2 regions of the Bombilactobacillus sp. ESL1202 genome follow, and region 2 is predicted to be linked to the other one. Evidence: predicted binding sites of a transcription regulator. Region 2 holds the regulator's gene; the other holds the start of a gene.
The links. The regulator Rex, encoded in region 2, represses fermentation and respiration genes when NADH is low (regulators of the CRP and FNR family bind a similar motif). The targets are predictions, from matches to a motif close to TTGTGAANTANTTCACAA.
Positions count from the first base shown of each region.

Region 1 (17,185 bases), 460 kb from region 2:
GTTGATCATAAACCGCTTGAAAATCTTTTTCTTTTTTAATCCGATAACTTTTTCGCATAATCTAACTATCTACCTCGTCTAATAAATAAAAAAACCACTGAATTTTCAGTGGCCTAGGCGGATAATACTTTTCTACCTTTTTGACGACGACGTGCTAAAACCTTACGACCGTTACTGGTACTCATCCGTTTCATAAAACCATGGACACGTTGACGATGACGTTTCTTAGGTTGATAAGTTCTTTTTGTAGTCATGTTTAAACACCTCCATAACTAATCTCATCGTTTACTATTCTAATGATAATACCATAATAGTTTACCACATTTACAAAATAAAAAACATTATTTTTTATTAAGAAAGTATGACTTTTATTTTTCCACCTGTTAATAAAACAGTGTAAAAACTTTCTTAATTTTAATTTTCCAAACTTTTTCCACAACACAATTAGCAATATATCAACAATTAACTCAATTGTTCACAGCTTTTCCACAGTTGTGGATTTTGTTTGGTTGACACAGGTCATCCTAATCAAATTCTGCGTTACTTGCTTGTGGAAAAATAAAACATCTGACTTTTTTCTTTTTTTTCCACAACCGGTAATTTTTTTAATTTATTTTACGAGAATAAGTTGATTTTAAATATCCACTTGTGGAAAACTTTTATAAAAAATGCTAAAATAATGCAGTTCTATTCTTATTATATTTTTGCTGGAGGAGTAATGTGCCTGAAATAACAAATGGCGAACTAGATTCTTTTTGGGAATTTTTGCAAAAAAAATTTAAATCCGATTTTGCTGCCGTTAGTTATCAAACTTGGATCGAAAGCGCCAAACCTTTAAAATTAGAAAATCAAAAAATTTTTATTTCTGTCCCTTCATCTTTGCACAAGGAATATTGGGAAAGAAATATTAGTACTAAAGTGGTTGAAGCCGCTTATGAATACAGCAATCAAGAAATCGTGCCGGTTGTTTTATTAGAAGCTGATGTCAAAAAAGCTCAACAAATAACAAATCCTAGTACCGATCATAAAAATCCTTCACAACCAAAACAGTCTCCCATTCAAAATGCTCATTTAAATAGTAAATATACCTTTGAATCTTTTGTTACTGGAGGCGGTAATCAAATGGCACACGCCGCTGCACTGGTTGTTTCTGAAGAACCGGGAACAATGTATAATCCACTTTTTATTTATGGTGGTGTCGGTTTAGGTAAGACTCATTTGATGCAAGCGATTGGCCATCAGTTATTAGATCGTGATCCTAGTGCAAATGTTAAATATATTTCTAGTGAATCTTTTGCCAATGACTTCATTAATTCCATTCAAAACCGGACTCAAGAACAATTTCGGAATGAATATCGTACCGTTGATTTATTATTAGTCGATGACATTCAATTTTTTGCAGACAAAGAAGGAACGCAAGAAGAATTTTTCCATACGTTCAATACTTTATATAACACTAAAAAACAAATTGTTCTCACTTCTGATCGTTTACCGAATGAAATTCCAAAATTACAAGAACGCTTAGTATCACGTTTCAAATGGGGGTTATCTGTGGATATTACTGCACCAGATCTAGAAACTAGAACCGCTATCCTGCGCAAAAAAGCAATTGCGGAAAACTTAGAAATTCCAGATGATGCTCTATCTTATATTGCCAGTCAAATTGATAGTAACGTCCGCGAATTAGAGGGAGCTTTAGTTCGTGTTCAAGCTTACTCAACTATTAATAATGCCGACATTGATATTAGTCTGGCAGCAGAAGCGCTCAAAGATTTAAAAGATTCCAAGCATCAAGTTGGACTGACCATTAGTAAAATCCAAACGCAAGTAGCTAAATACTATAAAGTTACAGTTGAAGATTTAAAAGGTAAACGCCGCAATAAAGGCATCGTCGTTCCCAGACAAGTTGCTATGTATTTAGCCCGCGAATTAACAGATAGCTCATTACCCAAAATTGGTCAGGAATTTGGGGGAAAAGATCATACTACTGTCATTCATTCGTGCGAAAAAATTGCTAAATTATTAGAATCAGATTTAAATATTCAACATGACTTAACTAATCTCAAAGCCAGTCTCAAAAATTAACATGTGGATAAAAAAATAAAAACTCAAACTTTTCCACAAAAGTTTTACGCAATTTATTCACAGGACAAAGTTGATTAACTTTTACTTTTACCAACTAATCCACAGAATCAACAAGCCCTACTACTATTACTACTAAGATTTTATTAATTAATAAAGGAGTTTCCCCATGAAATTTACAATTAATCGTACCCAATTCAATCACCAAATTGCCAATGTGCAGCGAGCAATTTCAACTAAAACCACTATTCCGATCTTGACCGGTATAAAATTAGAATTAACCGAAGAAGGTTTGACAGTCACGGGTAGTGATGTGGATATCTCGGTTCAAACCTTTATTGATCAAAAAAAAGCTGATAACGAATTAACAATTGAATCAACCGGTTCGATTGTTTTACCAGCTCGTTTTTTTAGTGACATCATTAAAAAATTACCTAATGATCAATTCTCACTAGAAGTTCTTGATCACTTACAAGTTCAAATTACATCTGGCAGTTCTGAATTTAAAATTAATGGTTTAGATGCTAATAATTATCCCCATTTACCAGAAGTTTCTAGTTCCGATCAATTAATTATTCCAGCAGAAATTTTAAAACAAGTAATTGATGAAACGGTTTTTTCTGCTTCTAAAGAAGAAAATCGTCCAATTTTAACCGGCCTGCATTTAATTGTTCAACAAGAGCAGCTCTTAGCTGTTGCAACTGACAGTCACCGGTTAGCTCAAAGAATTGTTCAAATTAATAATCCTAACGCGAACGATTACGATTTAGTTTTGCCGGCAAGAAGTTTAAAGGAATTAGAACGTTCCATTGATGATAGTAGTTCTGAAATCAATTTATCAATTTCAGAAAATCAAGTTTTATTTAAATTTTCTAATACCCTTTTTTATTCACGTTTATTGGATGGCAACTATCCCAGAACTGATCGCTTAATTCCAGAATCTTCAACAACGCAAATTGAAATGGAAGCTAAATCGTTACTAGCTTCCGTTGAACGGGCTTCCTTGTTATCTCATGCTAGTCGCAATAATGTTGTCCGCTTAGAAATTAAAGTTGACACTAAACAAATAACCATTTATGGTAATTCGCCTGAGGTGGGAACTGTAGAAGAAAATGTCCAATTTGATCAAGTTACTGGTGAAGACTTAGCTATTTCATTTAATCCAGATTATCTCAAGGAAGCCCTCCAAGCTTTCGGTGACACTAAAATCAAATTAGAATTTACCGTCGCTTTACATCCTTTTACACTAAAACCGTTAAATGATGATCATAGTTTTATTCAATTGATAACACCAGTGCGGACGTTTAATTAAATTTTAGCTCATAAAATCCCAGCTATCTCAAAAAAAGATAACTGGGATTTTTGATTTATAAGATAAAAAATGTTTCAAACTGTGTGGTAATCACTCAAATTTTATTTTTTAAATCGCTGATTTTACTTATTATTAATTTTAAGACAATTTTAGTCATTTTAGTCTAAAACTAATTAATTAGCTGATATCGCTTAAAATTGCTACTAATGTTAAAAAGCGTTATAATTAATAACGAAAGTTTCTTGTTTATAAGGATGTGAACAGTATCAATGGACATTAAATTAACTGGCGAATATATCACTTTGACGCAAGCTTTAAAAGAAGCGGGTGTGATTGCCACTGGTGGTCAAGCAAAATGGTATCTTCAAGAAAATCAAGTCTGGGTCAATCAAGAATTAGAAAATCGTCGTGGCAAAAAATTGCGCGTTGGTGATCAAATTAAGCTAATTGATGGCTCACAACTAAACATTGTCTAATGGAATTAACCCAGTTAAAACTTAATAATTTTCGAAATTATCAACAAATACAATTAGACTTTGATCCACATTTAAATATTTTTATTGGTCAAAATGCGCAGGGAAAGACTAATTTACTGGAAGCTATCTCAGTATTAGCTTTGGTTCGTTCACATCGAACAAATAATAATCAAGAATTAATTCGTTGGGGCTGTGATTTTAGCAAGTTACACGCTATCGTTCAAAAAAATAGTGGTCGCTTAACACTGGATTTAATCTTGAGCTCTGCCGGTAAAAAAGCCAGTTTAAATCATTTAGAGCAAAAGCGGCTATCACAATATGTTGGCCAGTTGAATATTATTTTATTTGCTCCCGAAGATTTAAAGTTAGTGAAAGGATCTCCAGGTAATCGAAGACGTTTTTTAGATATGGAAATTGGACAAATAGATGCCGCTTATCTAAAAAACAGTAGTAAATATCGTCAAGTTTTAAAACAACGTAATCTTTATTTAAAGCAGTTACGGGCTAAGAAGGCTCACGATCTAGTCTATTTAGAAGTTATTTCGGATCAATTAGCGGGGTTCGGTGCAGAGTTAATTTATACGCGGGCTAAATTCTTACAACAGCTGCAGGAATTTCTAGTGCCAATTCATCGGCGAATTACACAAGAGCAAGAGCAATTACAATTAAAGTATCTGCCTAGCGGTGTGGATCAAATTAAAGATCCTGACCAGTTATATCAAGCACTCTTGAAGCAATTTAAGCAGTCACAAACAAGAGATCTTCAAGTTGGCTCTACGACTATGGGGCCGCATCATGATGATTTTCAGTTTTTAATCAATGATAATGATGTGCAAAAATTTGGGTCCCAAGGTCAGCAACGTAGTGCGGTCTTAAGTTTAAAATTAGCTGAAATTGAGTTGTTTCATCAAGTCGTGGCTGAATATCCAATTTTATTACTGGATGATGTTTTATCAGAATTGGATCAGTTTAGGCAAACACAGCTACTGAAAACTATTCAGGATCGGATTCAAACTTTTATTACAACAACGAGTCTCCAGGGTGTTAATTTAAAAGAAATTAAACATCCGAAAGTATTTAAAATTAAGGCTGGAGGGATAATATGAGTGATCAAGATAACAAAGATCAAGAAAGTTTAGCGCAACGAGCTAAGGAATATGACGCTAGTCAAATTCAAGTTTTATCTGGATTAGAAGCGGTTCGCAAGCGGCCAGGAATGTATATTGGTTCAACTAGTGTGCAAGGTTTACATCATCTAGTTTGGGAAATTATTGATAACGGGATTGATGAAGCCTTAGCTGGTTTTGCGACAGAAATAAATGTTGAAGTTGAACCAGATAATAGTATTACTGTCACTGATGATGGTCGGGGAATTCCCGTAGATATTCAAGAAAAAACGGGTAAACCGGCTTTAGAAACAGTTTTTAATGTTTTGCACGCTGGTGGTAAATTTGGTGGCGGCGGTTACAAAGTTTCCGGTGGTTTACATGGTGTGGGCGCTTCAGTTGTTAATGCGTTAAGTACACACTTAGATGTCGAAGTTCATCGTAATGGTCAACGCTATTATATGGATTTTGAACGGGGAAAAGTTAAAACACCGATGAAAGTTTTAGGCCCGAATGATGAACATGCTCACGGAACCAAGGTTCATTTTGCGCCTGATCCGGATATTTTTACGGAAACGACGGTTTATGATGACCATACGCTAGTAACAAGAATTCGGGAATTGGCGTTTTTAAATAAGGGATTGAAGATTAATTTTACTGATAAACGTCAAGAAACTGCGGAAAAATTAGAGTTTTGTTATGTTGGTGGGATCAAGAGTTATGTTGAATATTTAAACGAAAATAAAGACGTTATTTTTGATGAACCAATCTACGTTGAAGGTGTCCAAGACGGAATTACAGTTGAAGTAGCTTTACAATATACTGATGATTACCATTCTAATTTGATGACTTTTGCTAATAATATTCACACTTACGAAGGGGGAACTCACGAATCTGGGTTTAAAGCCGCTTTAACGCGAGTGATTAACGATTATGGGCATCGCAATAATTTGCTCAAGGAAAATGAAAAATTATCCGGTGATGATGTTCGCGAAGGAATGACGGCAGTCGTTAGTATCAAACATCCTGATCCCCAATTTGAGGGTCAGACCAAAACTAAATTAGGCAATTCTGATGCCAGAACAGTTACCGATCGGACCTTTGCTGATCATTTTAATAAGTTTTTATTGGAACATCCAGCGCAAGCCCGTAAGATTCTTGATAAGGGCATGTTAGCCTCCAGAGCTCGGGTCGCAGCAAAACGCGCCCGGGAAGTGACCCGTAAAAAATCAGGTTTAGAGATCAGTAATTTACCAGGAAAACTAGCAGATAATACTAGTAAAGATCCAGAAATTTCAGAATTATTTATCGTCGAGGGTGATTCGGCTGGTGGTTCCGCTAAAGAAGGACGTTCTCGTTTAACACAAGCTATCTTGCCAATTCGTGGCAAAATTTTGAATGTGGAAAAGGCCTCTATGGACCGAATTTTAGCTAATGACGAAATTCGGACGTTATTTACGGCTATGGGAACTGGTTTTGGCAATGATTTTGATGTTTCTAAAGCGCGTTATCATAAATTAATTATTATGACCGATGCGGATGTTGATGGCGCTCATATTCGGACGTTATTATTGACGTTATTGTATCGTTATATGCGTCCGGTTTTAGAAGCAGGTTATGTCTATATTGCTAAGCCACCACTATATCAAGTGCGGCAAGGAAAAATGGCGCGTTATATTGACTCTGATGAGGAACTCAAAGATTTCATGGTTACCTTACAACCCAGTCCGAAACCAGTAATTCAACGCTATAAAGGTTTAGGTGAGATGGATGCTGACCAATTATGGGATACAACAATGAATCCAGAAAATCGCCGGTTAGATCGCGTTGCTAGTTCGGATGCTGCCGATGCTGATCGAGTATTTTCAATGCTCATGGGTAACAAAGTAGAACCTCGGCGGGAATTTATTGAACAAAATGCTCAATATGCTGAGTTAGATTTTTAATTGAAGGAGCTGATAATGCATGGCAGAAACTGATGATCGTCGGATTCAAACGGTTGATTTGTCTAAAACAATGCGTAGTTCATTTTTAGATTACGCAATGAGTGTCATTGTTGCGCGAGCGTTACCAGATGTTCGTGATGGTTTAAAACCAGTTCATCGCAGAATTTTATATGGTATGAACGAATTAGGGGTTACACCGGATAAACCATATAAAAAATCAGCGCGGATTGTCGGCGATGTAATGGGAAAATACCATCCTCACGGAGATTCAGCGATCTATGAGTCAATGGTGCGGATGGCTCAGAAATTTAGCTATCGTTATTTATTAGTTGATGGTCACGGAAATTTTGGTTCCGTCGACGGGGATTCCGCGGCGGCAATGCGGTACACCGAAGCTAAAATGAGTAAAATTGCGACGGAAATGTTGCGTGATATCAATAAAGATACGATTGATTTTCAAGAAAATTATGATGGAACTGAACGTGAACCGGTTGTGTTACCGGCGCGTTTTCCCAACTTATTAGTTAATGGTGCAACTGGGATTGCGGTCGGAATGACGACCAATATCCCGCCGCATAACTTAACCGAAGTTATTAATGGGATTCATATGTTGATGAAAAATCCTGATGTTACGACAGCGGAATTAATGCAGGCTATTCCAGGACCTGATTTTCCAACTGGTGGCGTTGTCATGGGTAAGTCAGGGATTCGGCATGCTTATGAAACCGGGCATGGCAATATTATTTTGCGCGCTAAGGTCGATATTGAGACCTTGAAGAACGGACGTGAACGCTTAGTTGTTACGGAATTACCTTACATGGTTAACAAGGCTAAGCTCATTGAACGAATTGCTGAATTGGCGCGGGATCATCGAATTGAAGGAATTACGAACTTAATTGATGAATCTGACCGGACTGGTATGCGAGTAACTATTGATATCAGAAGGGATATGAGTGCTAATGTAGTCTTAAATAATTTATATAAAATGACAGCTTTGCAGACATCGTTTGGTTTTAACATGGTGGCCATTGTAAAGGGTGCGCCTCAAGTCTTATCATTGAAGGAAATTTTACAATACTACTTAAAACATCAAGAGCAAGTCATTCGGCGCCGGACCCAATTTGAATTAAAGAAAGCCCAAAATCGCGCACATATTTTAGATGGTTTGCGGATTGCTTTAGATCATATTGATGCTGTTATTGAAGTCATTCGGGGGTCAAAAACCGCTGAAATTGCTAAGAGTACATTAATTACGCGTTTTGAATTATCTGATAAGCAAGCACAGGCCATTTTAGATATGCGTTTGGTTCGGCTAACTGGATTAGAACGCGATAAAATTGAAAATGAATATCAAGATTTGATGACTAAAATTGCTGATTATCAAGATATTTTGCAAAAACCGGAACGAATCGATGAAATTATTTATCAAGAATTATTAGAAATTCAAAGCAAATATGGTGATAAGCGCCGGACGGAATTGTTGGTTGGTGAAGTCTTAAGTATTGAAGACGAAGATTTAATTGAAGAAGAAAATGTTTTAATTGTCTTAACTCATAATGGCTATATTAAACGCTTGCCAGCTGATGAATTTAAGGTGCAAAATCGAGGTGGCCGCGGAATCAAAGGCATGGGTGTTAACGACGATGACTTTATTGAGCAATTAATCTATACTTCGACACATGACATTTTGTTATTCTTTACCGATGCCGGTAAAATTTATCGTTCCAAGGCTTACGAAATTCCTGAATACGGTCGTAGTGCCAAGGGGATTCCGATTATTAATTTGTTAGGCATTGATAATGGTGAACAAATTCAAACAGTCGTTCATTTGCAAAAAGATTTACCGAAAGCAAATAATTGTCTCTTCTTTGTCACTAAAAATGGAACCGTAAAGCGCACTGCCCTAGATGAATTTCAAAATATTCGAAAAAATGGCTTACGGGCGATTACCTTAAAAGATGGTGATTCTTTAGATAACGTAATGTTGACTAATGGACAAAATAATATTTTAATTGGTACTCATTTAGGCTATGCTGTGAGCTTTAAAGAAACTGATGTCCGCATGATGGGTCGAACAGCAGCTGGAGTGCGCGGAATTCGGCTACGTGAGCAAGATTTTGTTGTTGGTTCTGCTATTTTAACCGAGCAAAGTGATGTTTTAGTCATTTCGCAAAATGGTTATGGCAAAAAAACTCCTGCTGCGCAATATCCGATTAAAGGCCGTGGTGGTAAAGGCATTAAGACTTCCAATGTGACGGAGAAGAATGGGCCACTAGCAGGAATTACGACGGTGCAAGGTGATGATGAAGATATTATGGTTGTCACCAACCAAGGAGTGATGATTCGCTTTGCTGTTAGTGCGGTATCTAAAACTAGTCGTGCAACCTTAGGCGTCCGCTTAATTAAGTTGGATCATGGAGCACTGGTTTCCACAATGACTAAAGTTGACGCCGAACCAGAAGAAGTATCAGCTGCTGATGAACAAGAAAATCATGAAGAAGATCAGACGGAAGATTAAAAATTATCAAAGTTTTTAGCGTAATCTAAAAGTGGAAGGCTTTTAACGCTAAAAACTTTTTTAGTAGTATTTTGTGGATGATAATGTTAGAATAATAATCTGTGAGTATTAGACTTTAAAACAGTTAATGCTCCTTGAGAATAAGTTAGTTATTCTCCATTAGTCCATAAGGAGGTAAAAATAATGGCTCAAACACATTATGAAATCACTTATATCATCAAACCGGATATTTCTGAAGAAGATAAGAAGGCCTTGATCGACCGCTTTGATAAGATTCTCAAAGATAACGGTGCAGATGTGTTAGATTCTAAGGATTGGCAAAAACGGCGTTTGGCTTACGAAATTGGTGGTTATAACGAAGGCACTTATCATATCGTTAACGTCAATGCTCAAGACCAAGCAGCAGTTAATGAATTTGACCGTTTATCTAAAATTGATGACAACATCTTACGTCATATGATTATCAAGCGCGAAGATTAATCTATTTGAAAAGTTAAAAAGGAGACAGAAGCATGATTAATCGCAGTGTATTAGTTGGACGTTTGACCCGTGATCCCGATTTGCGCTATACCGCAAACGGCACCGCAGTTGCTACTTTTACAGTAGCTGTCAATCGTCAATTTGTGAATTCCAGTGGTGAACGTGATGCTGATTTTATCAATTGTGTGATTTGGCGAAAATCAGCGGAAAATTTTGCTAATTTTACGCATAAAGGTTCGTTAGTGGGAATTGATGGGCGGATTCAAACACGCAATTATGAAAATCAACAGGGACAACGGGTTTATGTGACTGAAGTAGTTGTCGAAAACTTTGCACTTTTAGAACCGAAGTCTGCTAACCATAATAATGGTAATCAAAATCAATCAGCTGCGAACAATTTCGCTTCTGGATCGAATAACTCGAATAATAATTTTAATAAATCTTCGAACGTTAATCAGAATTCCAATTCTACACAGTCATTGGATGAAGATCCGTTCGCAGATAATACGCAGTCAATTGATATTTCAGATGATGATCTACCGTTTTAAAATAATTGAAAATTGAAAGGAGCGTTCAACATGGCACAACAACGTCGTGGTGGCCGTCGTCGCCGGAAGGTTGACTTTATTGCCGCTAACCATATTGAATATATTGATTATAAAGATACTGATTTACTCAAACGTTTTATTTCTGAACGGGGTAAAATTTTGCCTCGTCGTGTTACCGGTACTAGTGCAAAGAATCAGCGTCGTTTGACAATTGCAATTAAGCGGGCACGAGTAATGGGATTATTACCATTTGTTGCTGAAGATTAAACTATCATAATCAATACTTTATGAAAAGTCTGGCTTAAGTCAGGCTTTTTTTTAATGATTAGGAATATGGTAAAATATAGCTAAATTTTAGTTACAAGAGGGTATTATGAAAAAAAGTAGAGTAGCTAAGAAAAATTTATTGGCTATTAGTCAGCCATTACGTTTGGGTTTAATTGCGTTAGTAATTTTGGCATTAGCTTTAGTTAGTTTGATTTTTGGCATTAGCCCAATAATGGGACTTTTAGTTTTTATCATGTTGACATTAATCGTTGCTATTGGTTCTTATTTATTACGGAATTTTGTTGTTCAGACCAATAAGTATTTATATGATTTGTCTTTTCGCGAAAATCGAGGTAAGCAAGAAGCTTTAATTAACATTCCAATTGGAATGCTCTTATACGATGCTGATAAGCAGCATACAATTGAATGGATTAATCCTAATTTACAACGTTATTTTCCCGATAAAGATTTATTAGGACGGGGTCTAAGTCAGATCAATAATTCATTAATTCAATTAGTTGAAAAAAATGAACAGACAAAGCAGGAGTCGATCTTAATTACAATTGGCGATAAGAAGTTCAAAACTTTTGTCCAGTCAAATTTACGAGTCATTTATTTCTTAGATGTTACGAAATATATGGTAATGAAACAGCAATATGAAGATGAAAAAATTGCGATTGGCCAGGTTTTTTTAGATAACTATGATGAATTAGTCCAAGCAATGGCTGATCGTGATCGTTCAGATTTAAATAGTTATGTTACTAATCAATTAACTGATTGGGCTAATCAAAATGCGATGTATTTAAAACGAGTAGCCAGTGATCGTTTTATTGTAGTTGGTTATGTCAGTTCTTTGAAGAAATTAGAAGCTAACAGTTTTGTTATTTTGGATCAAATTCGTAAAACTACTTCCCAGCAAAACGTCCCTTTAACTTTAAGTATCGGCTTTGCTTATGGCAAAGATGATTTGGCGCAGTTAGCCCAAGATGCTCAAAAAAATATTGACTTGGCATTGGGGCGCGGTGGCGACCAGGCAGTTGTTCGTAAAGCAGACGATCAAGCGCGTTTTTATGGTGGCAATACGAATCCAATGGAAAAAAGAACGCGGGTCCGAGCGCGAATGATTAGCCAGGCTTTACGAGAATTATTTAATCAAGTAGATACCGTTTATGTGATGGGACATCAACAACCAGATATGGACTCCATTGGGGCTTGCTTAGGAATTCATCGCATAGCGCAAATGAATGATAAATCTTGTAAAATAGTTATTGATGCAACTGGTGCACATAGTGATGTTAAACGTTTGTTAGCATGGATTGATCAAGATGCAGTTTTAAAAGATGATATTTTGACACCGCAACAGGCGTTGGAACAATCAAGTAGTAACAGTATGTTAATTATGGTCGATTTATCAAAACCTTCACGGGCGATGAGTCCCGAATTATATACTAAATTAGCCCAAAGAACGGTGGTAATTGACCATCATCGTCGGGGCGAAGAATTTCCAGAAAATCCGTTATTGGCTTATATTGAGCCTTATGCTTCTTCAGCCAGTGAGTTAGTGACCGAAATGATTGAGTATCAGCCCCAAAATAAACAATCATTGTCTAAAATTGAAGCCACTGCCATGTTAGCAGGGATTTTTGTTGACACACATTCTTTTACTCTACGTTCAGGAACTAGAACATTTGATGCTGCCAGTTATTTGCGCTCCGTTGGTGCTGATGGTACCAAGATGCAAAACTTGTTAAAAGAAAGTGTTGCATCTTATGTTCAACGCAATCATTTGATTGATACAGTGCAAATGGTGACATCCAAAATTGCCGTTTGTAGTGGCGAGGAAGAGCAAGTTTATGATCCCGTAATTGCTGCTCAAGCAGCAGACACTTTATTAACTTTAGCCAATATTGATGCTTCCTTTGTGATTACAAAGCGGGCTGATAATAAAATTGCTATTTCTGCGCGGAGTTTAGGTGATTTTAATGTACAAGTCATCATGGAAGAAATGGGTGGTGGTGGACATTTATCTAATGCAGCAACCCAATTAAGTGATCAAACTATTGCCCAAACCCAAAAAGAATTGATTGCAATTATTCAACAAAAAGTGGAAGATAAACCTAAAGAGGTTAACCCAACATAGGAGGATTAAATATGCGCGTAATTTTTACACAAGATGTTCGAGGCAAAGGCAAGCGTGGAGAAGTTAAAGATGTTGCTGATGGTTATGCTCGTAATTTTTTGATCAAAAATAATAAGGCGAAAGTAGCCACGGCCAAAGCTATTAGCGAACTGAAGGGACAACAATTAGCTGCTCAACGTGAAAAAGACGAAGAAAAAGCTAGCGCACAAATGATTAAGACGGTTTTAGAAAAAGACGAGACGGTGGTGGAATTAGAATCCAAAGCTGGTAGTGACGGTCGTTTATTTGGTTCAATTCCCAGCAAACAAATTGCGCAAGCATTAGCCAAGCAATATCAAATTGAATTAGATAAACGTAAAATTGAATTGGCAGAGCCTATTAAAGTTTTAGGATATACTAACGTTCCAGTTAAATTGTATCCTGGCATTGAGGCTAAAATTCGCGTGCATGTGATTGAAAAATAATTTAAAGAAAACTAGAATCTTGTGAATTCTGGTTTTTTAACTCCTTAAAAATGTAAAGGCTTACGATTGTGAAATAATGGTCTTGTGAAACACTTGACAAATTGATGAAAACGTTATAAACCATAGGTAGGGAGTTTTATCACTAACTGATCAAATTTGTCATTGATTAAATTTAAAGGGAGTGATCAATTAACAAATATTGGGTAATACAAATGCAATAATACATTTTTAAGAATAGGTGATGTAAAGATGAAATCAGAAGATAAAGAACCAAAATCCGCCCCCTTATTGATTCAAATGTTAATTTATGCAGCAATTTTGTTTGTATCGCAGTGGATTTCTAATATGATGCCTAAATCATTCCCTGTGCCGACTCCAGTTATCGGTTTGATTTTGTTATATTTGTTATTGACTTTCCATATTATCAAATTAGAGTGGGTTGACTCCTTTGGTAGTGCCATGATTGGCTTAATTGCCTTTTTGTTTGTACCATCGGGAATTTCGTTGGCCGCTAATTTGAATATTATGGAAAATGAAGGTATTCAATTAGTTATTGTAATTATTTTATCAACCATTGTTTTATTGGTAGTAACTGCATATACAACAAGATTGTTATTATTTATCAGTAAAAAAATTAAACATACTGATACAGATGTACAAGAACAAGTAGGAGGAGAGAACAAATGATGGCAGGATTATTATCGAATCCCTTATTTGGTATCTTACTTTCATTGGGAGTTTTTGAAATTGGGCAGTACTTATTTAATTTAACGAATGGCTTTTTCCTGTTTCAGCCGTTGTTTGTCGCAATGGTTTTGGGAATTTGCCTATTAGTTTTGTTAGGTAAGAGCATGGGCATGACCACTGCGGCTGCTTATACTAAATTCTATAAGCCCGGTGGGGATTTAATCTTCTGGTTCTTAACACCAGCAACTATTGCTTTTGCCATTCCACTTTATAAACGTAATGATGTTTTTAAGAAGAATTGGTTGGTTATTTTACTAAGTTTGTTAATTGGTACATTTATTTCTCTATTTGTCATTTTAGGTATTTCTAAGCTTTTGGGACTCAGTCGGGTCGGAACAGCTTCGATGATGAGTCAATCAGCCACAACTGCAATTGCTTTACCATTGTCAACAGGTATTGGTGGTAATGCTGCTGTTACTGCGATGGCATGTATTTTGAACGCCGTAATCATTTATGCTTTAGGTAAATGGTTAGTAAAATGGTTCAGATTGGAAAGCGACCCAATCGGTGCTGGTTTAGGTATGGGTACTGCCGGACATACTGTTGGTTCAGCCTTTGCTTTAAAACTTGGTTCCGTTCAAGGAGCGATGGCCGCCGTTTCAGTAGTTATTATCGGTATTGTTGATAATATTGCTGTGCCACTATTTGCTCAAATGATGCATTTGTAAAATATTGAATAAATAGTTATAAATTAATTTCTTTTGACTTGTATCTTTTGTTAGTAAGATACCGGTTAAAAGGAATTTTTTTACGAAAAATTTTAATTAATTTTATATTTTATAAAATAATTGGGTTCATTGCGAAGTATATTATCCTGTTGTAAAATGTTAAAATTAGAGATAGATGCGAGGTTCATTAATGAATGATACTGCAATGCAACGAATTCCACCGAATAATAAAGAAGCTGAACAATCAGTCTTAGGATCAATTTTATTACGTCCTGAAAAAATTGTTGACGCTGCTGAGAGCTTAACTGCTGAGTCATTTTATTATCACGCACACCAATTAATTTTTGCGGTGATGTTGGAATTAAATGAAGCAGATCAAGCGATTGATGTGGTCACTGTCAAAAACAGTTTGGAAGCCAAAAATCAGTTAAGCGATATTGGTGGTACCAATTATTTGGCTGATTTAGCGACGACAGTGCCAACAGCTGCTAATATTAGTTATTACGCTAAGATTGTCGCTGATAAAGCGTTATTACGTCAGTTAATCAATACAGCCACCGATATTGTTGCCAAGAGTTTTGATGACCAAGCTGATGATGTGGCTAATATTGTCGATGAAGCCGAACGTTCAATCATGGAAGTTGGTGAGAATCAAAATAGTAACGGTTTTAAAAAATTAGCTGATGTGCTCAATGAGACTATTGAAAATATTGATCAGTTAGCTCAAGAAGACTCACAAATTACTGGATTAGCTACAGGTTATAGTGAACTTGATAGTATGACCGCTGGTTTACATCCAGATGAATTAACCATTTTGGCAGCTAGACCAGGAGTCGGAAAAACGGCTTTTGCGTTGAATGTTGCCGAAAATGTTGCGGTTCATAGTCAACAAACAGTAGCCATTTTCAGTTTGGAAATGGGCGCTGATCAGTTAGCGAGTCGCTTATTATGTGCGCAAGGCAGTATTGATGCCAATCATTTACGAACAGGAAGTTTGAATGATGATGAATGGCAAAATCTAATTGTTGCCATGGGTATTTTGTCGAAAACTGATATTTATATTGATGATACTCCGGGCGTTAAAATGGCCGAAATTCGTGCCAAATGTCGACGCTTGGTAAAAGAGACGGGAAATATCGGTTTAATTATTATTGATTATTTACAATTAATTGAAGGAACTGGTCAAGAAAATCGCCAACAGGAAGTTTCCACCATTTCGCGGCAATTAAAAAAGTTGGCCAAAGAATTACATGTTCCTGTGATTGCATTATCACAATTGTCACGGGGAGTTGAACAGCGTCAAGATAAGCGACCGGTTTTGTCTGATATTCGTGAATCCGGTTCCATTGAACAAGATGCTGATGTGGTAGCATTTTTATATCGCGATGACTATTACAACGATGAATCAGGAGAAGATGATACCACTGGTGCTGATCCTAGTGATGAAACGAACGCAGGAGAAGTTGAAGTAATCATTGGCAAAAATCGTTCAGGTCCTCGGGGAACAGTTAAGTTATTATTTGTAAAATCGTATAACAAATTTGCCGCAATTTCACCATTAACAGAGGGATAAATCTAATGAATAAAGTGCAACAATTGAAACAAGCCCAAGCTAAGCAGCAAATAGTCGATATTTTTATTCGTCAAACAGGCGATATTTATACTGGTTATGTTAAAGCCTTAGATAATAAATGGGTTATTATTCACACCTATAATGATTATGGTTTGTTAGATGGTTATGTTCTGCTGAAAATTAGCGGAATTGCTGACCTTACTAGTCAAGGTATGGACTTAGAACGTTTAAGAAAGCGCATTGATTTAACCGCTGTCAATCATTTACAGTGGTCTACAGAAACTCCAGTACCTGACTTTCAATCTGATAATCTAATTGTGCAGTTATTAGAATTTTTACAACAACAAGAACAAGCCATATTAATAGTGAAGACCGGTTCGAATCGCTATTTTCAAGTACAATTAGCTGATTTTCAACAGTCGCGCTTGGATTTTAAACTCTTGGATTCTTTTAATTTTTCAAAGACGGGGCGCGATTTCCCGGTGGATTTGGAACAAATAGTGGTCTTGGAATTTGTGGGTGCACAGTTACAAATGGCCACCAATTTTTTTCATCAAGCAGAATTACAGCATACGCCTTCGATTTTGATCAAAAATAATTCGGATATTTTTCCAATTCTGCAAGAATACCAAGAACAGCAGCGCTTGATATTAGTTTATTGTTCTAAAAGTCAGGATGTTTTCTTTTCTGGGCATGTGATGCAATTAAATCACCAATTTTTGGTATTAAAATTACTAGATAATCTCGGCTGTTTTGGCGGCTATGCTATGCTTAATTTAAATGATATTGATTTTGTATCACCTAATTCTGATTATTTATCAATGCTACGGTGTTATTGGAAATATCAACAACGTAATA
Region 1 is NZ_CM176590.1:1,051,250-1,068,434, reverse strand. Features, by position in the region: gene rnpA (ribonuclease P protein component) at 1-58, opposite strand, end outside; gene rpmH (50S ribosomal protein L34) at 114-254, opposite strand; gene dnaA (chromosomal replication initiator protein DnaA) at 730-2,085, shown strand; gene dnaN (DNA polymerase III subunit beta) at 2,252-3,394, shown strand; gene yaaA (S4 domain-containing protein YaaA) at 3,664-3,870, shown strand; gene recF (DNA replication/repair protein RecF) at 3,870-4,976, shown strand; gene gyrB (DNA topoisomerase (ATP-hydrolyzing) subunit B) at 4,973-6,922, shown strand; gene gyrA (DNA gyrase subunit A) at 6,942-9,440, shown strand; gene rpsF (30S ribosomal protein S6) at 9,624-9,920, shown strand; gene ssb (single-stranded DNA-binding protein) at 9,953-10,468, shown strand; gene rpsR (30S ribosomal protein S18) at 10,499-10,735, shown strand; gene AC3B7A_RS04670 (DHH family phosphoesterase) at 10,842-12,875, shown strand; gene rplI (50S ribosomal protein L9) at 12,887-13,339, shown strand; gene AC3B7A_RS04660 (CidA/LrgA family protein) at 13,589-14,026, shown strand; gene AC3B7A_RS04655 (LrgB family protein) at 14,026-14,754, shown strand; gene dnaB (replicative DNA helicase) at 14,945-16,327, shown strand; gene AC3B7A_RS04645 (hypothetical protein) at 16,333-17,185, shown strand, end outside.
Region 1: a site for Rex is predicted at 13,422-13,439, ahead of AC3B7A_RS04660 (CidA/LrgA family protein). Genes of this name have one in related genera too.

Region 2 (17,185 bases):
TGCTTGGGCTAACACCGTCGCAGTTGTCGTACCATCACCGGCAATATCATTAGTTTTAGAAGCAACTTCGGAAACTAATTTGGCACCCATATTTTCAAAATGATCTTCTAATTCAATATCTTTAGCAATGGTTACACCATCATTAGTAATGTTAGGTGAACCATAAGATTGTTCCAAAACAACGTTGCGACCCTTAGGGCCGATTGTTGTTTTAACTGTATCAGCTAATTTATTAACACCGTTGAGCATTTTTGCCCGAGCGTCTTCTGAAAATTCAATTTCTTTTGTCATTTTTCAGCCACCTCAATTATTATTTAATCGTACTTTTTCAAAAATCTATTTATTTAAAATTAGTCAACAATTGCCATGACATCTTTTTCATGCATTACGAGATATTTTTGGCCTTCATACTTAACTTCTGAACCAGCATATTTATCAAAAAGAACACGATCGCCTTTTTTAACGCTAAGTTCAATTGTTTGACCGTCTGGGGTACGTTCACCGGCACCAACTGCAATAACTTCACCAACTTGTGGCTTTTCTTTTGCATTATTGGCTAGAACAATTCCACCAACTGTTTGTTCTTTTTCTTCATCAACTTGTACTAGAATCCGGTCACCTAATGGCTTTAACAAAGTAATCCCTCCAAATATAAACATTTTTAGCACTCTTAGCACTCATCTTCATATAGTGCTAATACAATTTCTATAATAACATGTTCTTTTGAAGATGCAAGTATTTATCATCAAAATCCCGTCAAAAACTTACGTTTTTACATTAGCATAACTATTACCGTATTGATATTATTCGGCTCACGAATAATATCAACTGGTTGCAAAGAAAAAAGCCTGAAAAAGTTATCCCGGAGAAAATCAGACTAATTACTGAAAACAACTTTTTAACAGACTTTTCCAAATTTATTTTGTTATCGCGTTACTTGAAACATTCCATACTTCTTAGCATAAGCTTTGCCATAGGTCATATCATATTCTAACAACCGATAATCTTTAAAGACTTGCGATTGATCCCATTTAGCATTTTTAGGTCCATGCACATTCTTAGCAGTTAAAGCATACGTATCAGTAGTGACCTTGGTAGTATTTTGTTGACCCGAACCAGAAATTTGTAAAGGTTTAGTCAACACTGGAACTTCCTGATACAGTTGTGTTAATAATTGATAAAATGGCGTTTGGGGATAATCTAATTGCTGTAATAAATGTAAGGACATATAATTTGGTGAAAAATAGTCATAATGATGAGTTTCTAAGGGAAAATTAGCGACCATCACAAAGGGTGTAGCATGCGAATATAACGTATTTTGATTAAACAGATCATCATAAATACCATCACCAGGATAATGATCACCATACATCACAATTAACGTTTTTTGCTTAGCATGCTGATAGTGCGCTACTAAGTTTTTAAAAGCTTGATCAGAATCATGTACTTCTTGCAAGTAAGCTTCTAATTTCTTAGTTTTGTCAGCGTCTCCGCCTACTTGATGCTTCAATTGATAATTACTCTGGGCACCAGACTGTGTTTGATACGGCATGTGATTTTGCATCGTTAACATCAAACTGAATTGTCGATCCGATTTTTGTTGTTGTGCATAAAAATTCGGATACGCTGAAGCATCTGTATCATATAGGCCATGTGGCGACTTTTTCAGTCCTTGTAACTTAGATTGATCTTGAAATTTGTGAATACCAATCGCCGGATAAGCTTGATTGCGTCGATACATGGTGCCTGCGTACGGATGATAAGCTTGGGAATGATAACCAGCCGTATTTAAATAATGCATCACACTCGGGAAATATTTTTTATTCGGTAAAATATCCTGATATGGCGTATTATTCAAAAAATAGTTTGAAAAACCAGTATTAGCTTCAAATTCAATATTAGCCGTCCCGCCACCAAAACCGGGTGAAACCATATAACCGCCAGCTTGCTTAGCAGTTGGCTGAGTAAGAATTTGCGAAATATAAGGCATCGGATTTTTATTGCCAACGATTGGATATTGCTTTTTAGTTCGTAAAGGATTAGTTAATGATTCATTTAAAATATAAATAATATTAACCTTACCTACCTTTTTGCCTTGATTAGCCTGAGCTAATCCATGTTGGTAACGTTGGGCAATTTTTTTCATCGTTGCTTGATTATAATTAGCCGGCTTAATCATCGGCGTTGATTGCAAATTAAAAACAAAGCCAATTAAAGTACCACGATTACGGTAGTTTGCTAATTGGGAACGATCAACATTCGTGATGTTATATTTAGCTAATTGTTTCGAAGCTAGCGAACGGGTATTACCAGCTTGAGCAAAAATCACTAATACAACAACCCCCACAACTAATGTCAATCCTCTAAAAAACCAAACCCAATGATGATTTTTAAAGCGTAACTTTTTAGTCTGACGATGAATTAAATAAGCAATTAAGAATAACAACACAATACTTACTATTAATAAACATAGTGATTGCCAGCTAACCATCTTGATTAAACCGCCAGCTTGATTAGCCATTCGCAAATCATTAGGCAACAGCGGTTCTGAGCGGGAAACAATCTTATTAAAGTCAACATAAAGGCCAATACTTAATAAGGCTATACTAACCGCCAATCCCCACCAATAATCCCCCAACAGGGCAATTATTAACGTCATAATTACTACCAAAATAAACCAATTAATTCTGGTAACTACGGGATTATTTTTAATTTCCCAAAACATTTCGTGATAACCATGAGTTAATTCTCCAGTTAAAGCTAATTGAAATGCAAAATAAAAAATATAAGCTAATAAACAAACTAGTAACAATTGCAATAAACGATAAATAAACCGCTTGATATTTAGATTGTGCACAGCAAATCCTCTTTCAAAATAAATTTATTACAATTTTAGATTGTAGCACAATTCAGTAAGCGATAATTATATCAATTAGTTATCAATTGCTTCAGAAGCAATTAAAGCTAGTTGCTGTCCTTCAATTTGCCAAGATTTAAATGTTGCCGGGACAATAAAATGATCGCCTAAATTTAATTGATATTTTTGATCAGCAATGACTAATTGTCCGTGACCTTTGATTACCGAATATAAAGTATAAGCCCCTAGTTGATGTTTTAAAGTCAATGGATCACTTTGAATATCTAACCCCCAAACTGCAAAATATGGTGAAACTGGTGGTTTGACATAAGTGGTCAGTGTACTATTACCAAAATGTTGCACTTGAGTATTCAGTTTAGGTGCCACAAATGGTACTGTAATCGTATCTTGGGCTTGTTTTAAATGTAATTGTCTTTTCTGACCGGTCGCTTGATCAATTCGATCATAATCATATAACCGATAAGTCGTATCACTACTTTGTTGTGTTTCTAAAGCTACAATCCCCTTATTTAAGGCGTGAACCGAACCACTAGGAACGTAAATAAAATCACCGGTTTTAACTGGTAACTTTTTCAATAAATGTTCCCAGTCACCAGTCTGCAACATTGTGGCTAATTCTTGTTTTGTTCGAGCATTATGACCATAAATCAAATAAGAATCAGGCTGAGCATTAATAATGTACCAACATTCGGTTTTGCCCAATTCACCTTCATGTTTTTGAGCATAATCATTATCAGGATGAACTTGAACAGATAAACTATCTTCCGCATCCAAAATTTTAGTTAATAACGGAAAAACTGGACTTTTAGAATTACCAAATAGTTCAGGCTGAGTTTGCCACACTGTGGCTAAATCTTGCTGTGCTAAAGATCCATTTAGCACTCGGGAAAGTCCATGGGGATGAGCCGAAATCGCCCAGCATTCACCAATTTTGCCATCAGGAATTTGATAACCAAATTCATCTTGTAAACGCCGACCACCCCAGATTTTTTTTTGAAAAGCTGGTTCTAAAAATAACGGTTCCATTATTATCCTCCTAATTAATAATCAATTTTTGCAATAATTAAAAAAGGCCGGGACAAAAGTCGCTTAACCGTTGACTACTAGCGATCTGAAATCTCAAGACTTACAAGATCTCAGAATACTAGCCCTCAACTGTTGACTTTTGAAACAAATTAATGAATTAATAGTCCGTTAATTCGCAACAGCCTATCTTCATTAACGTTATTGTCCCAGCCTCATTTAACATGATTATGCCAATTTTAGTTTATCAACACGGTTGCAAGTGTTATTAACTTTTGACTTTAACTGTAATTATCTAAAAAATAAATCAAAGTCTGTAATTCATTAGCTAAGTCCACATTATGAACCCGCACTGTTTTGGGTGTAGCTAACCGTAACGGTGTGAAATTCAAAATCCCTTTAACATTGGCAGCTACCAATTCACCAGTAACTTTTTGAGCACTAGCTACAGGAACTGTTAGAATGACCACATCAATTTGTTCCTTAGCCAATTGTTGTGCCAAAGAATCAACATTGTAAACCTGTACACCATTAACTACTTGATCAATTAATTCCGGATCTTTATCAAAAGCAGCCGCGATTTGAATATTATTGGTCTGGGAAAAATTATATTTTAACAGTGCACTGCCTAAATTCCCGACGCCAACTAAAGCCACCTTGGTCGTCTGACTTTGATTTAACAATTTTTTAAAAAATTCCAACATGGGTTCAATTTCGTAACCGTAGCCGCGTTTGCCTAACGAGCCAAAATACGAGAAATCCCGCCGAATCGTAGCACTGTCGACTTGAACGGCTTTGGCAAGTTCTGTTGAAGAAATTTTTTTAGTATTAGAATCATTTAAAAATTGAAAATAGCGATGATATAGTGGCAATCTCTTAATTGTCGCATTTGGTATTCTATATCTTGTCATAGTAAGTATATCCCCTTGTGAATAAAAGTAGTGGTTATAGCAAGTATCCACCTTTTGATATCACAATGTCAAGTAAATAAAATCACAAACTTTTTAAGGCTATTTAAAATTGATAGTCCAACCTTATCACAGCTAGCTTTTTAGATTTCAATGGTTTTAATTAAAGTCTGTATATCATACGGCTGTAATTCTAATTTTTGGTCTTCAATTGGTTGAATTTCTTCTAAAGCATTAACCGGTTGAAACCCTTGGTTTAATAATTCAGTTAAGTTTTGCTTGTGGCCTGATTGATTACTCAATCGCACCACTAGTGCTTGCTTAATAGTATAAGCTGGATAAAGGGCTGTCACAGCTACTGGTAAATCTAAAGTCAAAGCTGTTTTTGTCAATGGTAATTGCGGCAAGGTTTCTGCAAATTCAATATCCCACAATTTATTATCTAAACGATTAACAAATAAGTTCAATTTTTGTAATTGATAGCTAACATTGGGGGCTAACCAATTTTCAGCTGCAATGGCTAATTGATTTTCATCCAACTCACCTACAGGTAAAAAACCAAAATTAAACGTATTTTCACCTAATTCTTCGGCCAATGGTGTTGGTGTCATTTGATGACCAACACTAGTTGTATCCCCCGAAGCGCGGCCCGGGCGCCATAGTAGATTGGGTTTACCTAATTGACCTGTGGTTGCCATTAAAGTTACTGCAAAAGCTTGATCTAATAGTTCATATTCTTTCATGCCACCACTTAACAAAAACAATCCATGATTTGGTTCATACATACCGACTACTTTATCAAAGTTGTAAATGTTAACCGGTTTTTCAACAAATTCCTGCTGCCAATTTTTGGCAATTGGTAAATTCTTCGTTGTCCGAAAACCACCTTGAATTTGGGCCTGTAGTTCTTCACTATGAATGCCCGTTTTAATTTGTAAACGTAAACGATGATCCAAAATTTGGTTATCAACTTTTAATTGACCCGTTAAAACTGCTGAATTAGCAGCCAAAGACAATGTTAGCTCAAACTTAACCGGCTTTAATTTAGGATTTTGAACATTTCGTTGGGTTAGATCTGCTGGTAAATTCCAGGTTCCCGTTAAAATTAATTGTTGCAGATCACCAACTGTTTTAACTTGACAATGGCCAACTAACGGTAATTGAACTTCTGTTTCATCAGCCACTGGCGAATAATCATAGGTATCACCATCATTACCCGAATCTAAAATTGTTACTAAATCTGGATACTCATGGCCTAATGCCTTGGCGGTAAACTTGTTTCCTGTATAATCAACCGTCCAAGTTTGATTGTGAATTTGTGGGCGCGAGCTTTCTTGCCAAGTAGGCAAATCTTGCTTGGCATCTTCGGTATACGAGACCACCTGATAGCCAAGACCAGCATATTGCATTTTTAAACGAACCGTTAATTGATAATATCCCGGCTCATCTTTAAATTCAAACCCATTTTGCGTTTGTTGCATAATATGTTCGCGCTTAGGCACATATTTTTCTTTAACCAAAACGGCTTGGTATTCTTCAGCAAATTTTACTTGCTTAGTTTTTGCTAAAAATTCCACTTCTTGGTAACCAGTAAATGGTCGAGGTGAAGTATTAAACATTAGCAATTGATTAGGCTTTAATTGCAGGCGTTGCGCTAAGCGCTTTTTAAGATAATTTTCAATACCGGCAGCAATCTCAAAGCCTTCTTTAAAGCGATGCTGAACATCAACGGCTACATTGTCAGTAATACTGCCACCTAAAGTATCATGTGGCTGACACTTTAACAATTTGTGCCAAAGTTTCAAAACTAAACCATTGGAAACTGAAATTCCACAATTTTTGGCCAAAACCATTAACGGTTCGACTCGGCGTAAAATTTGTTGCTCTAAACTAAAATTATCACGTTTAATTTGCGAACGGACGGAACCAATGGTGCGATGAACCCTTGAATAAGTGGGATAACGTAATTCACCTTGATAAGTCGGTAATTTTTTGGGGGAGCGTAATTGTTGCATAAAATTAGGATAGCTACTAATAAAAATTTGGTGTTTACTATATTGATTTAATTGTTTAATTACCTGGGAAATATTTTTAACGATATTCATTTGATCAATTCCGGATGGAATTAAAACCGCCTGATTATCCCCATGACTAGCTTCAAAATCAATTCCTGGATCTAAGCGTTGTTTTACAAATTCCGCCAAATGTTGTTTCGAATTCAAGTCAATTTGACCAGTATAATAACCTAAAGGAAAATTAGCCGCAAAAACTTGATTATTACCTAAAGCTTGCCACTTAAAATAAACTGACTTGGTTTGACGCTTAAAATTAGTGCCCCGCCAACAAATAAAATCGTGAATTCCAACTTGATTCAATAACATCGGTAATTGGGCATTAAAACCAAAGGTATCAGGCAAATAACCAATCATCATTGCTTGTCCAAATTTCTGCCGACTATCATTAATTCCAATTACTAAATTACGAATAATGGATTCACTGTCCGGAATTAGTGCATCAGTTTGCGTATACCAAGGGCCAATAAATAATTGCTTACGCGCGACTAAAGCCTGGATCCGTTTTTGATCATCGGGATGTAAAGTTAAATATTCATCAACAATTGAAGTTTGACCATCTAAAGTAAAATTTGCTTCGGGATGTTGTTCTAATTCGGTTAAAACTTCACTGAACAATTGATCACTTAAAACCTGTGCATCCTCCGTTGTAAAATACCATTCACGATCCCAGTGCGTATGATTAACAAAATGCACTTTTACCATAATTAACATTTACTCCCTTATTATTCAAAGTTAAGATCAATATCATCATCTTCAACATCATCAGTTGTTGTTTCGCCTTCATCGGAACCAGTTTGGTTGAAGTTCACTGCTAAAGGTGCTAAAAGTCCAATAATTAAAGCACAAGCAAATAAACCAATCAAATAAGCCCACCAATTAGTAACCGTTACAGCACCATAGATCCCACCAACAGGCGGAATTTTAGCTTGCGCACCTAAAAAGATCGCTAACGCCGGTCCAACTGCTCCAGCTAACATATTAATTGGAATTAATTTTAAGGGACTCACTAAGGTAAACGGAATGGCACCTTCAGTAATGCCAATAAAGCCCATAAACCAATCACTACGCCCAGCATCTAATAATTCAGCTGAGAAACGTTTTTTGTAAAACAGTGTGGCAAAAGCATAGCCTAAAGGAATACCCGCAATGGCAATATTGACAATCATGGCTGGTGTATAAACTTTTTCGGCTAATAAAACATTACCAGCCATCCAAGCGGCTTTATTAATGGGACCACCTAAATCTGAACCAATCATGGCCCCCATAATAGCAGCTAAAGCAACAGCACTCATACCACTATTACTCATGGCTTTAATCCAAGCAACTAATGACGAATTAATCCAGGCTAACGGTTGTTTCAACAAGACGCCCATCAATAAAGCAACCACCATTGTCGACAATAACGGCACTACAACTAATGGCATGATGGATTCATATTTATCGCTAACGTGAATTTTATCGTGGCACCATTTAGCAACATAGCCGGCCGCAAAACCAGCGACCAAGGCACCTAAGAAACCCATATTAGAACTTGAGGCTAATGAACCCCCAATAAACCCAGCGGCTAAAGCTGGTTTATCACCGATAGCATAGGCAATATACCCCGCTAAGACCAAGTTAACTAGACCAACACCAATCCAACCAACTGCTTCAATTTGACCCATGTAAAACCAAAAACCAGCTTTATAATGGTCAAAACTAGTAATGCCAAATGCTAAACCAATTAATTTAGGAACAGCAACAACTAATGAGCCCCCGATCACTACTGGTAACATGTAAGAGATACCTGACATCAAGTAACCCTTCCATTGTGCTAATAATTTTTTCATGGTTTAATCCTCCCTTCACTACTTATTTTGATTTCTTTGTGCAACTGCTTTAGTAACTTTGGTAATCACCGCTTTAGGTTTTTTAATACACATGTTAATATCCACACGGACTGTCGGAATTCCGTGAAAGCGTTCCATCTTTTCGATTTTTTGATCCGAACCAATTAATAAAAACTGTGCACTTTGCGCTTCTTGTGGGGTAATTTCATTTTTTAAACCCATAGCGCCTTGTTGTTCCACTTTCGCTGTTAAATTCATCTCCTGTGCTGCTTTTTCTAAAGCCTTCGCAGCCATTGGCGTATGTGCCAAACCTGCTGGACAGGAAGTAATCGCTACAAAATCCATTATTATTATCTCTTTTCTATATTAATGATTATTCGAATTGCTTAGTCATTACTCAAAACTTGATAAACTTCATCAACACTTTGACTATCAATTAAAGCTTGCCGCTGTTCATCTTCAATCAAAGAGGTTGCTAAATCAGCCAAAAGTTGTAAATGTTCCTTGGCACCATCTTGGGGAGCCAACATCACAATTACCTGTTGAACCGGAGTCTCATCAATTGTTTGCCAACTCGTTAGAGGACTTTTTGTTCGCACAAATAAAATTGCTGATTGCTTAATACTAGAAGAAAGCGTATGGGGAATCGCAATTCCATCCTGCAACCCCGTTGAAGCTTGTTGTTCACGCATTACTAATGATTGATAAATTGCCTGCTCATCAGTCCCAATTCCTAAAGCAACGGCTTGTTTAGCAATAAAACTAAAAACTTCAGTTTGAGAGTTTAACTGCTGATTTAGAAAAATTTGTTTCTTAGTCAAAATACTATTCATACTTATTTCTTCTCCTCAATTTTTGTTGGGTGTTTCAAACAATTCAGCACTTCATCAACAGTTTGTGCCGCTTTCAAACGCAATAATTGCTGATCATTTTTAGTTAATTCATAAAAATAGTCATAAACATCATCTAACTTATCTTTAATTGACTCATTAAAAGCCATGAAAAATACTGCATAGACAGTTTCTGTTCCCCAGGTAATTCCTTTTTTGGAAGTCAAAACTCCAATGACGGGTTTTAAAACTTGTTTAGCGTCACCGTGCGGAATAGCATAAATACCTAAAGCCGTGGAAGCCAATTGCTCACGCTTTAAAGCTGAAGCAAACATTTTTGATGTAACATTATGGTTAACAACTAACGCTTGTGTTAAGGTTTCAATAGCTTGTTTGGCATTAGTAACTGGAGCATCAATGATGATTGTCTGCCGCGAAATTAAATCCATAAACGTTGCTTGCAGATATTTTTCTTGCCAAATTTTTTGACTTAATTTTTTCAGTAATTTAATTTCTTGTTCATTGAGTAACGGACTCACTTGAACAATCACCTGCTCCGTTTGCATTTTCAGAGGAATTGTCGTCAAAATTAAATCAGCCGTAATTGGCTGGCGCAACAATTCGGCAATCGACAAGGTAGCAATCACTTTTAATTGGGGCAACTTATCTTGAACTTTTTGTCGAATTAATTCAGCTGTTCCATAACCGGTACTACAGACAATGACAACACTAACTTCTTGTAATGATTTCTTGCGGCGTTCCATATAAGATTCAAAGTGTAAACATAAATAAGCTACTTCATCTTCAGGAAACTTTAATTGATATTTCTGGTCAATCGCTTCTGCCAAATCTAAGGCTTGATCAAATGCTTGTGGAAAATTAGCTTTAATTTGGTTACAGTAAGGATTTTCAATCTTAATCCCGTTTTGAATGCGCACTAACGCTGGTTTTAGATGTAAACTCAAATTTTGGATCAAGACTTTGTCATAGCTAACTAATATTTGTTTCAACCAATCAATTAAATCATTAGTTGTACTAGCCGTTCGTTGACCATCAACATAGCCATCTTCGATGGCCACAATATGCAAATTTAAATTACTAATTTCAGCCGGTGATAATTGATAAGAAAATTCTTGTTCAACTAGTGCCACTAGTCGGTTAGTATTCTGGGCAACTGGTGGTAATTTAATATCCTGTTGCCAGCAAATATTCTTAAGAGGAGGTTTTGGCATCTTTTGAATTGCTAACGCTAAATGAATTAATAACGATTCGTATTGATACTCATTAATTCTGGCCGGCAAATATTTTAAAAATTGCGTCAAGATTTTTTGCGTTCGATTAAGAATATCCTTATTAACGAATTGTTCTAGCGACGGTGGCACTTGAAAGGTTCGTGTTAATTGACCAGTATTTTGATTTTGACTAATCTCTTCACCCCAGTACAATTGAATTAATTGCGTCATAAAATGTCGAATTTCATCTTCCGAATTGTTCAAAATAATGCCCTTGTTAGACGTTACAAACCGCAAATGATAAGTTTGCTTTAAGCGCACTAAATCACGTTCCACAGTGCTACGACTAACATAAAAATGTTCTGCCAAGTCATCCAGTAAAATGGGCTGCTCCTGATTAATTAAATACAAAACTAAATTAACCTGTCGATCCATCGTACTATGCTGCTTGATCGTGGTTGGAAAAAGATTTAGTAAGTCTTTCGTAGAGCCAGAAAAATAAATGCCATAGCCTTTTTTACGCACTAATTCAACACCATATTGGGGAACCATTTGTTCCACTTGTGTTAAATATTTGGCAATCGTCTTTCTGGATAATCCTGTGTAATCCATTAAATCCTGGTAGTGAACTACAGAGCGTGACAAAATCAATTGAATAATTGTACTTGTAATAGTTTTTGGTGAATTCTTTGGCGCCAAACGGATCACTCCTTAACTTTTACAATTTTTATGATAATGTAATCGAATTCAAAAATTAACTTCAAAAAAGTACACTTGTGCTAAGTGTACTCATGGTTTGCTAACCTTAACTGGCTAGTTTTTCCTCAAAGGCGTGTTAAAATAGTAAGTGTTAAGTCGCGAGAAGAAGTGAAAAACTGATTAAGTTCAATTTAAATTAAAAATTGCCTGATCAATATTTCATTTTTTAAAGCACAATTGAATAGAAAAAATTTCACGTAAAATATTATAGTTTAATTTCTAGGAGTTTACTTTGCTAATTGTACAAGGACAAGATATTGAACGTCGTTTTGGGAGCGATGTTTTATTTAATCATTTAAATTTTCAAATTGCTGATCAAGCACGTGTGGGTTTAGTCGGACCTAACGGTGCCGGTAAATCAACTTTATTAAAAATCATCAATCAAGAAAAAGCGCCAGACGCCGGGAAAGTAATTTATCAAAATCAGCTAAGTATGGGCTATTTGGCTCAGAATCCCACTTTTCAATCAGGTAATACTATTTATGAAGAAATGGAACGAATTTTCGAAAGTGTTAAACAAGATGAACAGCAATTACGTCATTTAGAACAACAAATTGCTGATCAAAGTGACCAGGCCAATACCCCAGGTTATCAGAAGTTGCTACAGCGTTATGATCAATTACAGATCAAATTTAAAGATGAAAACGGCTATGGTTTTCGCTCCGAAATTCGTTCTGTCTTGACTGGCTTTGGCTTTAGTGCTGAACGTTTCGATGAACCAGCTCTCCACTTATCAGGCGGTGAACAATCGCGCTTAGCCTTTGCCAAAATGTTATTAGAGCAACATGACTTACTAATCCTAGACGAACCCACCAATCACTTAGATATTGATACTTTAAACTGGCTGGAAAAGTACTTACAAAGTTATCGTGGCGCTTTATTAATCGTATCGCATGACCAATATTTTTTGGATCAGACTGTTAAAGAAATCTACGCTTTGGAAAATGGGACGCTTAATCACTACAACGGTAATTATTCCCGTTACTTAAGACAACGGGCTGATAATTTAGACTTAGCTTGGAAAGCTTACAATAAACAACAAGAAGAAATTAAAAAAACTGAAGATTTCATTCAAAAAAATATTGTTCGAGCTTCCACCACCAAACGTGCTCAAAGTCGCCGCAAACAATTAGAAAAATTAGTACGTTTGCAAAAACCGCAAGGTTCTACCAGCAACGTTCATTTTCAATTTACTATTAATAAAGCCAGTGGCAATGACGTGTTGCAAGTTACCGATTTACAAACTGGTTATCCAGATAAACAGTTAGAACAAAAAATTTCTTTTACTTTAAACAAAGGTGAACGCTTAGGAATTATTGGCCCTAACGGCGTCGGCAAATCAACCTTAATCAAAACTTTAATTAACCAATTGAAACCCTTGAGCGGCGAGATTGATTGGGGTACTAACGTGCAAATCGGTTATTATGACCAGACTTTAAATCAACTCAACTCAAAAAAAGACGTGTTGCATGAAATTTGGGACGCTAATCCTACAATGGATGAAAAAGATGTTCGTACTGTTTTGGGCTCCTTTTTATTCCAAGCCGATAGTGTTTTTAGTACGGTTCAAGATTTATCTGGAGGCGAAAAAGCGCGTCTAACTCTATGTAAATTGTCACTAGAACATAATAACTTATTAATTATGGACGAACCAACTAACCATTTAGACATCCAAAGCAAGGAAATTCTGGAAGAGGCGCTCAAAGAATTTGCTGGTAGCGTCCTTTTCGTTTCACACGATCGTTATTTATTAAATGAAGTTTCTACTAAATTACTAGAATTACAACCCCAAACCAGTCAAATTTATCTCGGTAATTATGATTATTATCTTGCTAAAAAAGCCGAAAACCAAGCTCTTCATGAACAACAGAATAGTCTTGATGAAAATTCAAAAACTACTAATCAGGGTCAACAAAATTATCAACAAGCCAAAGCACAACAACGGGCACAACGTAAAAAAGAGCGGGAAATGACCGCTCTGGAAGAAGAAATTGATACTTTAGATGAAAAAATTAGCCAAATTAATCAGGCTATGTTAGCACCAGAAAATTTGACTAGTTATTCCAAACTACAGGATCTACAAGCCCAATTAACTGAGCTCACAACAAAAAAAGAACAGGTGGAAAACCAGTGGGAAGCCTTGTTAGATTAAAGACCACTTAATTTTCGCCCAACAATTGGTTACCAACCAACATGATAATCAGTTTTTGGAGTCGGAATTTGTTGCAGTTGCAAATCTTGAAAAGCTTGATCAATTAATATGAAGGCACGTTGCAATTGTTTTTCAGTAATAACTAACGGTGGCTGAAAGCGCAAAATACTTCCTTTTAAACTAATCATTATGGCTCCTAGATCAAAAATTCTTGTAATTAATTTGGTGGCTAATAAAGCATCCGGTTGCTGAGACTGCGGGTTAATGATATCAATTCCGCCGTTTAAACCGTACATGCGTATATCACCAATAAAATCATATTTTTCTTGCTCTTGCTGAAAAAATTCGGCCGCTAATTGCCCTAACTGAATTGAACGTTGTAGTAATTGTTCATTTTCAATGACATCTAAAGTCGCATTAGCCGCTGCCGCAGCTACTGGATTACCGGCAGTTGTATAAACATTAGCTGGTGCTGACAAGGATTCCATGATAGCTTTCCTACCTAAAACGGCACTCAAAGGCAAGCCTGAAGCCAATGACTTTCCAACTGACATTAAGTCAGGTTCAATGCCAAAATTTTCAATTGACCACCACTTGCCAGTTCTCCCCATTCCTTGATTAACTTCATCAACAGCTAATAAGATCCCATTTTGCTGGGCAAATTCAGCCACCAACTCCAAATAGCGTTGGGGAGCTTTAATAATCCCACCGTCACCTTGAATCGGTTCAATTAAAATAGCTGCCACTTCTTCAGCCGGTAAATAGGTTTCAAATGGTAATTTAAAAGCTGCAAACATCCGCTGAACAAAACTAGCTGCACTTTCTTGGGCTAATCTTTGATGCAAATCAGGATAAGGTACGCGAATAATATTGGGCAATAAAGGTCCCATCTTCCGCGTCATATTTAAACTAACCCCCGACAAACTCATTGAACCATAAGTTGATCCATGATAAGCGCCAGTAAAACAAACAATATATGTTCTTTTCGTATAAGCTCGGGCAAATTTAATAATTGCATCATTAGCGTCCGAACCGGAATTGCCCCAAGCAACTTCCACTGCACCTGTCATGGGTGCTAACTTGACTAAGCGACTTGCTAACTGAGCTGTTGTCGAATTAGCAAAATAAGCCGGTGTGTATTCAATCAAGTTTTGAGCTTGTTCCATAAGCGCTTGAACAACATGAGGATGACAATGGCCCACATTGGTAGCTGAAGCACTTGATAATAAATCCAAATATTGGCGTTCATTTTCATCAATTAAGATAGCGCCATAAGCTTTTTTGATAACTAAATTAAAATATTTAATTCTGGAGGCTGAAGCCACTACATTATTTTCCAAATGAAGAATTTGTTCGTTGCGATCAAGCATCTTAAACGACCTTCTTAAATTAAATTTTAATTAGTTTAACATTAGAAAAGTTTTTAATCAATAACTATTAATAACATTCTGATTAATTAGTTAAACCAAAAAATCCAATTAACTCTCAACATTAATTAATGTTTGGAAAACAACCACACATTAATCAATTATTGCAGATAATTGGATTTTTATTTAATAATTCAATACTTATTCACCAACATAATCAAAGTCTAAACTCGGATCAGCATTCAAAGTTAACGGACTAAAATCTTTTTGTCGGTATTTTACATCAGCAAAAGCGCCAATCATCGCGGCATTGTCGCCACATAAGCGTAGTGGAGGAAAAATTAATTCAATTTGTGAACTAATTTCTGCCTGTAATTTTTCTCGTAGACCATTATTGGCGGCAACTCCTCCCGCCACAATTAATTGCTTGGTAGGATATTGTTTCAGAGCATGCTGCGTTTTCGTTACCAAAATTTCTAAAACATCGGCTTGAAAACTGGCAGCAATATCTTTTTTATTAATAGTTTCATGCACTTGTTCAGCATGATGAATCGTATTAATGACTGCACTTTTAATTCCACTGAAACTAAAATCCAAATTATCTTCTGTTAACATGGCTCGAGGAAATTGATAAGTCTCCTGGCCTTCATGAGCCCATTGATCTAACGTTTTTCCGGCTGGATAGTTTACACCTAACATCCGTCCAACTTTATCATAGGCTTCTCCAACGGCATCGTCACGCGTATCACCCAAGATTTTAAAATCTCCTGGTGCTTGTAAATAGACCAACTCCGTATGACCGCCAGAAACCACTAATGCCAAGGCTGGATATTTAATTTTGCTAACCAAATTAGCAGCATAAATATGTCCCGCCAAATGATTAACGCCAATTAAGGGAAGTTGATGGGCCCAACTAATCGTTTTTGCCGCCATCAACCCAACTAATAAAGAACCAACTAAACCTGGCCCATAAGTCACAGCCACTGCAGATAAGTCCTGATAATTAACCCTTGCTTGTTTTAAAGCTAAATCAGTACAGTGAATAATTTGTTCCACATGATGGCGACTGGCGACTTCAGGTACTACCCCACCAAAACGTTGATGACTTTTAATTTGTGTGGCAATTACGTTAGCTAAAATATCATGACCATTTTTGATAACTGCTACACTGGTTTCATCACAACTACTTTCAAAAGCTAAAATTAAAACATCTTGACTCATTTTTAACTCCTTCATTTCAGTCAAATATCTTTTGGACAATGATAAATTTGCTCTAAACCATCATCTTAAACATCTTGAACATAATTTTGCTTTTGCACAGCTAATTGCGGATGGTCTTTCATCCACACTAATTCAGCTTGTGTTTTGCGTAAATAATTAGGCAAAAAACCATCTAAATCCTGAACTGGTTGCCGGCGGTATCCTAAATCGACCAATGACTGAGCTAACGGCATTCCATCATTTCTAATTTGAGCTTGTGGTAGTTGTTCTTGAATCAAAGTTTGCATTTCGGAGGACAACTGGCCACTAATGATTATCGGCTGTTCTAAAACTTGGAGATTTTGAATTAATTTTTCAAGTGCAATATGACTTTCTTGAACTAATGGCCGCAATTGATTTTGTTGCATCTGATAAATCCCAGCAAAAACATTCAGATTACGGGCGTCCATAACAGAAACCACTACTCCGTCAAAGTTTTGCACATTACGTGCTAAAACTTCCAAACTAGAAACACCTACTAATTCTTTTTCTAAAGTCCACGCCAACATTTTGGCGGTTGTAACTGCAATGCGCAAGCCCGTAAATGAACCTGGCCCTTGAGCTACTACAATTCGGTCTAAATCTTCAGCTTGCCAGCCAGCTTGTTGAACAACCTGATCAATCGCGGGTAATAGCTCAATACTATGCGATTTCAAATTAGTTTCACTCACTTGTGCAATTACATCGTGATCTTCGGCACTAGCTACACTTAAAGGCTGATTAGAAGTATCAATTGCTAAAATTTTCATTAAATATAACTCCTATTAACACTAATATTAAGACTGTGACAAGAAACGCTTAAAAGCTGAGTATAACCTAGCTTAATTTTTTAAGTTAAGGTTTTTAACTTGAAAGATTAAGCGTAGTTAGAC
Region 2 is NZ_CM176590.1:1,513,639-1,530,823, reverse strand. Features, by position in the region: gene groL (chaperonin GroEL) at 1-291, opposite strand, end outside; gene groES (co-chaperone GroES) at 351-635, opposite strand; gene AC3B7A_RS06785 (LTA synthase family protein) at 926-2,857, opposite strand; gene manA (mannose-6-phosphate isomerase, class I) at 2,933-3,907, opposite strand; gene AC3B7A_RS06775 (redox-sensing transcriptional repressor Rex) at 4,183-4,812, opposite strand; gene AC3B7A_RS06770 (alpha-mannosidase) at 4,953-7,586, opposite strand; gene AC3B7A_RS06765 (PTS fructose transporter subunit IIC) at 7,607-8,713, opposite strand; gene AC3B7A_RS06760 (PTS fructose transporter subunit IIB) at 8,732-9,058, opposite strand; gene AC3B7A_RS06755 (PTS sugar transporter subunit IIA) at 9,100-9,546, opposite strand; gene AC3B7A_RS06750 (BglG family transcription antiterminator) at 9,549-11,483, opposite strand; gene AC3B7A_RS06745 (ABC-F family ATP-binding cassette domain-containing protein) at 11,767-13,686, shown strand; gene AC3B7A_RS06740 (aspartate aminotransferase family protein) at 13,716-15,056, opposite strand; gene tsaD (tRNA (adenosine(37)-N6)-threonylcarbamoyltransferase complex transferase subunit TsaD) at 15,255-16,274, opposite strand; gene tsaB (tRNA (adenosine(37)-N6)-threonylcarbamoyltransferase complex dimerization subunit type 1 TsaB) at 16,340-17,062, opposite strand.